DNA from 2 places in the Rhizobium sp. 0TCS1.26 genome. Region 1 is predicted to be linked to the other one. Evidence: riboswitches for the same ligand, from Rfam matches in the RefSeq annotation. Region 1 holds a riboswitch; the other holds the start of a gene.
What was found. Region 1 has a riboswitch for S-adenosylmethionine ahead of AAIH46_RS11740 (O-succinylhomoserine sulfhydrylase). Riboswitches for the same ligand answer to the same signal wherever they lie in the genome.
Positions count from the first base shown of each region.

Region 2: linked by a shared signal. The riboswitch ahead of metA (homoserine O-acetyltransferase MetA) and the one ahead of AAIH46_RS11740 (O-succinylhomoserine sulfhydrylase) in region 1 are both predicted to bind S-adenosylmethionine.

Region 1 covers NZ_JBCIYV010000002.1:936,612-940,008, reverse strand. The annotation lists gene apaG (Co2+/Mg2+ efflux protein ApaG) at 62-454, opposite strand; gene AAIH46_RS11740 (O-succinylhomoserine sulfhydrylase) at 585-1,769, opposite strand; SAM riboswitch at 1,810-1,888, opposite strand; gene AAIH46_RS11735 (2'-deoxycytidine 5'-triphosphate deaminase) at 1,958-3,052, shown strand; tRNA gene AAIH46_RS11730 (tRNA-Gly) at 3,176-3,249, shown strand; gene AAIH46_RS11725 (glycosyltransferase family 2 protein) at 3,285-3,397, opposite strand, start outside.
Region 2 covers NZ_JBCIYV010000004.1:287,414-290,810, forward strand. The annotation lists gene AAIH46_RS19170 (vWA domain-containing protein) at 1-583, opposite strand, end outside; gene metA (homoserine O-acetyltransferase MetA) at 596-1,516, opposite strand; SAM riboswitch at 1,581-1,658, opposite strand; gene AAIH46_RS19180 (AAA family ATPase) at 1,716-2,555, opposite strand; gene AAIH46_RS19185 (hypothetical protein) at 2,971-3,108, shown strand; gene AAIH46_RS19190 (thiamine diphosphokinase) at 3,221-3,397, shown strand, end outside.

The sequences.
Region 1 (3,397 bases):
ATGCCGGTTGCCTGCGTGCATCTTGTTGGCGGCTGTGGCAGCGCGGGGCGTCGACTGACGCTTAGTTGAGAACCCGCATCAGGCCCGGGCTGTCGAGGGAGAAGGCGGGGATGGCGACGATCAGGGTTTCCCCTTCGTCAGTCTCCATCTGGTAGTGGCCGAACATCAGGCCCGACGGCGTGTCGAGCGGGCAGCCGGATGAATACTCGTATGTATCGCCCGGTTTCAGCCGCGGCTGTTCGCCGACGACCCCTGGTCCTTCCACTTCGTCCACCAGGCCGTTCTGATCGGTGATGTTCCAGTAGCGATGCACCAGCCGGACGGTCAGCTCCGAATGGTTGGCGATGACGATGCGATAGGCCCAGACATAGCGGCTCTCATCCGGGTCGGATTGCTCCTCCAGATAATAGGGTTCAACGGCGACCTCTATGTCCCTCGTCCGTGCGCGATACATGCAGACCTCAATCCTGTGGCTAGGGATATTGTACAGGAAGTGGCTGAGGTCAAGAAACGTGCCCGCGCCGGAGCGCGAGCTGCATGTATTTGCCTAGTTGATGCCGCTCGCGACGAGCGGCCGGCGTCCGTCAGCCGGCGACCTTGGCGATCGCCTGGGCCAAATCCTCGACCAGGTCGTCGCCGTCCTCGATCCCGCATGAAAGCCTCAGCGTGCCGGGCGAAATGCCCAGCTCGGCGCGTGCGTCGTCGGTGAGGTTCTTGTGCGTCGTGGTTGCCGGATGGGTAATCAGGCTCTTGGCATCGCCGAGATTGTTGGAGATCTTGATAACCTCCAGCGCATCCTGGAGCGCAAAGGCTGCGTCCTTGCCACCCTTCAGCTCGAAGCAGACGAGCGTAGAGCCGCCCGACATCTGCCGGGCGATGATATCGGCCTGCGGATGATCCTTGCGACCCGGATAAATGACCTTGCCCACCTTGCTTTGATCGGCGAGGAAGTCGGCGATCTTTGCAGCGCTCTCCGTCTGCTGCCTGACGCGCAGCGGCAGCGTCTCCAGACCCTTCAGAAGCGTCCAGGCGTTGAACGGCGACATGGCCGGACCCGTGTGGCGGAAATAGTCGTGCAGGTTCTCGTTGATCCATTCCTTGTCCGACAGGATCACGCCGCCGAGGCAGCGGCCCTGGCCGTCGATATGCTTGGTGGCGGAATAGACGACGACGTGCGCGCCGAGCTCCAGCGGCTTCTGGAAGAGCGGGGTCGCAAACACGTTGTCCACCACCAGCTTTGCCCCCACCTGGTCGGCGAGCTTCGCGACGCCGGCGATGTCGACCACTTCAAGCGTCGGGTTGGTCGGGCTTTCGAGGAAGAGCACCTTGGTGTTGGGGCGGATCGCCGCTTCCCAGTTGGCGAGATCCCGGCCGTCGACCAGCGTGCATTCGACGCCGTATTTGGGTGCCAGCGTTTCCACCACGTAGCGGCAGGAGCCGAACAGTGCGCGGGCGGCAACGATGTGGTCGCCGGCCTTCACCTGGCAGAGGATGGCGGCGGAAACGGCGGCCATGCCCGATGCCGTGGCGCGCGCATCCTCGGCGCCTTCGAGTGCGATCATTCGCTTTTCGAACATGTCGTTGGTGGGGCTGCCGTAACGGGCGTAGATGAAGCCGTCGGTCTCGCCCTTGAAACGGGCTTCGGCAGCGGCTGAGTTTTCGTAGACGAACCCTTGCGTCAGGTAGATCGCTTCAGACGTTTCGCCGTACTGCGAGCGCAGCGTGCCTTCGTGGACGAGTTGGGTTGCGGGGCGCCAAGTCTTGCTCATGTGTCACCACTTCAAACAAAAAAACCGGTCGCATAGCAGACCGGTTTCGCACCCGGTCTTTTTAGCCACTTGTTTAACGTGGCTGCAAGCCGACCGGCCAAATCACCACGGGATAAGCTTGGATAGCCCCAAGCAATCCTTGCGTCAATTCCCCGCTTTTGCTTTTGTCCCCCGGAAGGATAAGGGCAATGATACGCACAGCGGGCATTCTGGCAGACCGCGCCATAGGCGCACTCTTCGACGGCGGCAGGCTGAAAAGCGAGGCGCAGCTCGATCACGACCAGATCCAGCCGGCCAGCCTCGACCTGCGGCTGGGCTCGAAGGCGCTGCGCGTGCGCGCCAGCTTCATGCCCGGCCGCGAGCATACGGTGGCCGACAAGCTGGCGCGGCTGACGCTGCACGAGATCGATCTTGAGCCGGGCGCGGTTCTCGAAACCGGCTGCGTCTACATCGTGCCGCTGATGGAAAGTCTCGATCTGCCTGACGACCTGTCGGCCTCCTGCAACCCGAAAAGCTCCACCGGCCGCCTCGATATCTTCACCCGGGTGATGGTCGACCACGCGCAGGAATTCGACAAGATCCCCGCCGGCTATAAGGGGCAGCTATACCTCGAGATCTCGCCGCGCACCTTTCCGGTCATCGTCCGGCGCGGCTCGCGCCTGTCGCAGATCCGCTTCCGGACCGGCCAGGCGCTGCTGAGCGAGGCGGACGTCGTCGCCCTGCACGAGGCTGAAACCCTGGTGGCGAGCGAAAACCCCAACGTTTCAGGCGGCGGCATCGCACTTTCGATCGATCTGAAGGGCACCGGCCCCGACGGGCTGATCGGCTACCGCGGCAAGCATCATACCTCGGTGGTCGATGTCGATCGCAAGGCAGTGCTCGATGTCCTGGATTTCTGGGAGCCGCTCTACAGCCGCGGCCGCGACGACCTCATCCTCGATCCCGACGAATTCTACATCCTGGTGTCGCGAGAAGCTGTGCATGTGCCGCCGCTCTATGCCGCGGAAATGACGCCCTACGATCCGCTGGTCGGCGAGTTCCGCGTACACTATGCCGGCTTCTTCGATCCGGGCTTCGGCCACGCGCCGTCCGGCGGGTCGGGCAGCCGTGCGGTTCTCGAGGTGCGCAGCCACGAGGTGCCGTTCATTCTCGAGCACGGCCAGATCGTCGGCCGGCTTGTCTTCGAGCATATGCAGGAACGCCCGCAGGCGCTCTATGGCTCCGGGCTTGGTTCCAACTATCAGGCGCAAGGGCTGAAACTCTCCAAGCATTTTCGCGGCTGAGGCAGCGCCAGGCGGCTCTTCCCGTGTACTGAAGACGGTTTGCAAGCAACGCACCGGTTCCCTTGGCTGCCGCCTTTTCGCTTGAAGCCGCCGCGCTGTTGATGCTAATCCTGCGCACCGCAGGCGGGTGTAGCTCAATGGTAGAGCAGCAGCTTCCCAAGCTGAATACGAGGGTTCGATTCCCTTCACCCGCTCCACTCCCCAGTGTCTCCTCATGGTGTCAACGATCCGGTCAAAGCGGCCGGCTGTCGGTCTTATCCGCTTGGCGGACCGGACGGTGCGGCGTCTTCTTCCAGAAGAACGGATTGGTGCGCAGCTCGTTGACGGCGCGCCAGGCGGCATAGG
Region 2 (3,397 bases), on a different contig from region 1:
GCCGCTTCAGCGCCACCTTGATGTTGCGGGTGCCGATCTCGCGGGCATCGTCGAAATCGCGAAACTCGCGGCTGTCCCAGACCTTGACCGCCCGGCGATGCCGCGACGTCTTCTGGCCGATGCGCACGCCTTCCGGATTGTAGCCATAGGCCCCGAACGGAGAGGTGCCGGCCGTGCCGATCCACTTCGAACCGCCCTGATGGCGGCCCTGCTGCTCCTCAAGCCGCTTCCTCAGCGTCTCCATCAGCGCCTCGAAGCCGCCGAGCGAAGCGACCAGCGCTTTCTCCTCGGCGCTCAGGTGCCTTTCCGCAAGCTTGCGCAGCCACTCCTCCGGCAGCGGCTCCGGCTCGTTGACCTCCATGCCGGAGATGGCCTCGACGCCGCTGAAATGGGCGGAGAACACCTGGTCGAAGCGGTCGATGTGGCGCTCGTCCTTCACCAGCGCGGCGCGGGCGAGGTAATAGAAGGCCTCGACATCGAAATCGGCAAGTCCGGCCTCCATACCCTCCAGAAGGTCCAGGAATTCCCGCAGCGTGACCGGGACCCTGGCGTCCTTCAGCTTCAGGAAGAAGGGGATGAACATGCCGGGTCCTTGCTACCGCGTGCCGATCTGCTCCAGATCGTAAGGGGTGGTCTGGTAGAGCTCGTTGATCCAGTTGCCGAACAGCAGATGCGCGTGGCTGCGCCAGCGGTTCTGCGGCGTCAGTGCCGGATCGTTATGCGGGAAGTAGTTGTACGGCATCTTGATCGGAATTCCGGCATTCACGTCGCGAAAATATTCGTCCGCCAGCGATGTGGAATCATACTCGACGTGATTGAACATGTAGAGCCGGTTGCCCTTCTTCTCGTGAACGAGACAGACGCCCATTTCTTCCGATTCCATCAGGATTTCCAGCCCGTGGACCTTTTCGATGTCGGCGCGGCGGACTTCCGTCCAGCGTGACACGGGCACCTGGAAATCATCGGAGAAGCCGTTGAGATAGATGGAGGACGGGCAGAGATTGCGGTGCCGGTAGACGCCGAACGCCTTTTCCTTCAGCTCGTGCTTCGGCACGCCGTGGAAATGATAGATGGCGGCCATCGCGCCCCAGCAGACATTGAGCGTCGAATGGACATGGGTATCGGTCCAGTCGAAGATCTGCCGCATCTCCTCCCAATAGGTGACTTCCTCGTAGGGAAGCATCTCGACCGGCGCGCCGGTGATGATGAAGCCGTCGAACTTGCGGTCCTTCACCTCTTCCCAGGTCTGGTAGAACGACAGCAGGTGCTCTTCCGAGGTGTTCTTGGCCTTGTGGCCGCCGATCCGTACCAGCGAGAACTCGACCTGCAGCGGCGAGGCACCGACCAGACGGGCCATCTGCACTTCCGTCTTGATCTTGTTCGGCATCAGGTTGAGCAGGCCGATCTGCAGCGGACGAATGTCCTGCCGCACCGCCATGGTCTCGGTCATCACCCGCACGCCCTCGTTCACCAGTGCGTCGAAGGCGGGCAAGGTATCGGGGATCTTGATCGGCATGGGCTCGAACCTACAAAAACAAAAAAACCGGCAGCGAATGGTCGCGACCGGTCCGTGGAAGGTTTCACATCTTCTCGCGGCCCTTTAGCGACTTTTTTAACGTGGCTGCAAGCCGGCCGGCCAAATCACCACGAAGAGTGTCCTCAATAGGCCTTTCGCAGCCGAAGGTCAATCAATCCGGAATGTCCGGCCTTGCCACCTATCGCTCCCGCCTCGCCATGAACGCCATGCGCTCGAAGAGATGCACGTCCTGCTCGTTCTTCAGCAATGCGCCGTGCAGCTTCGGCAGCGCGTTCTTGACGTCGCCGCGCAGCGTCTCGGGATCGACGTCGTCCGACACCAGCAGCCGGATCCAGTCGAGCGCCTCCGAGGTCGACGGCTTCTTCTTCAAGCCCGCAGTCCCGCGGATCTCGTAGAACTGGGTGAGTGCGGCGCGCACGAGGGTCTGCTTGATGCCGGGATAGTGGACGTCGACGATCCGCGACAGCGTCTCGGCATCCGGAAAGCGGATGTAATGGAAGAAGCAGCGGCGCAGGAACGCGTCCGGCAGTTCCTTCTCGTTGTTGGAGGTGATGATGACGATCGGCCGGACCTTGGCCTTCACCGTCTCGCCCGTCTCGTAGACGTGGAATTCCATGCGATCGAGTTCCTGCAGAAGGTCGTTGGGGAACTCGATGTCTGCCTTGTCGATCTCGTCGATCAGCAGCACCACCTTGGTGTCCGAGGAGAAGGCCTGCCACAGCTTGCCCTGGCGGATGTAGTTCGACACCGCGTTCACCCGCGCATCGCCGAGCTGGCTGTCGCGCAGCCGCGACACTGCGTCGTATTCGTAGAGCCCCTGCTGCGCCTTGGTCGTCGACTTGATGTTCCACTCGATCATCGGCAGATCGAGCGCCGCCGCCACCTGCCGCGCCAGTTCGGTCTTGCCGGTACCTGGCTCGCCCTTCACCAGCAGCGGCCGCTCGAGGCGGATCGCTGCATTGACCGCGACCATCAGGTCCTTGTCGGCGATGTAGTCCGCGGTACCGGTAAATTGCATGCGGTGGATGCTCCTGCAGGGTTCGAAAGGCCTGGGCGGAAGGTAATCAGCCGGCACCGGGTCCGCAAGCGGCGTCCGGACGCCTGGGGCCACAAGATTGCGCTTGTATTCCCCAGCCGATCTGCGAGGCTGGCAAAAGGTCACGAGACATCGCAGGGCCAGCCGAAGGTCGCTCCGGAGCGGCGGCCGAAGCCTTGCGTGCCGCCAGCCTTCTTCTTCCGATCAGCCAATCGATGCGGCCGACAGCCACTCCGGACAGGATGTCACTCTCGCATAGCCAGTCCCGGAAACCAGCCTCTGAGAAAGACGGTCTGCCCGCCGCCCTCGACAAACCGATCCGCCACCACATCCGATACAGCTTGCTACCCCCGCAACGCCCCTCCGCAGATGGAGCCGGGCCACAAGGACAAGATCAATGGCCAAAGGTCAGGTACGTTCGAACCGCGAAGTGCGCAAACCGAAGAAGGACAAGACGAAGGCCGCCGCAGCGCCGACTTCCACCTTCACCACCCAGTTGAAGGGCGCCGAAGCCGCCGCCCCGAAGAAGCGCTAGAGTCCTATCCATCCCGACATCGGCCGCGGCGATAGCCGCCGCGACCTTCAAGCCGCCCGCTGCCGCGTCTTCGGCCTTTCCCTTTTGCCCGAAGATGCGCTAAGGGCAGGCCATGAGTTCATCCTCCTTCACCATCCTTCTGGGCGGCCACCTGACCCTCACCGATCGGCTGCGTGCGCTTGTCGATGGAACGAGGGTCATTGCCGCCGACAGCGGCATGCGCCATGCGCAGGGCCTGGGGTTGAAGCCGGAGCTTTGGGTGGGCGATTTCGACAGCAGCGACGCCGCA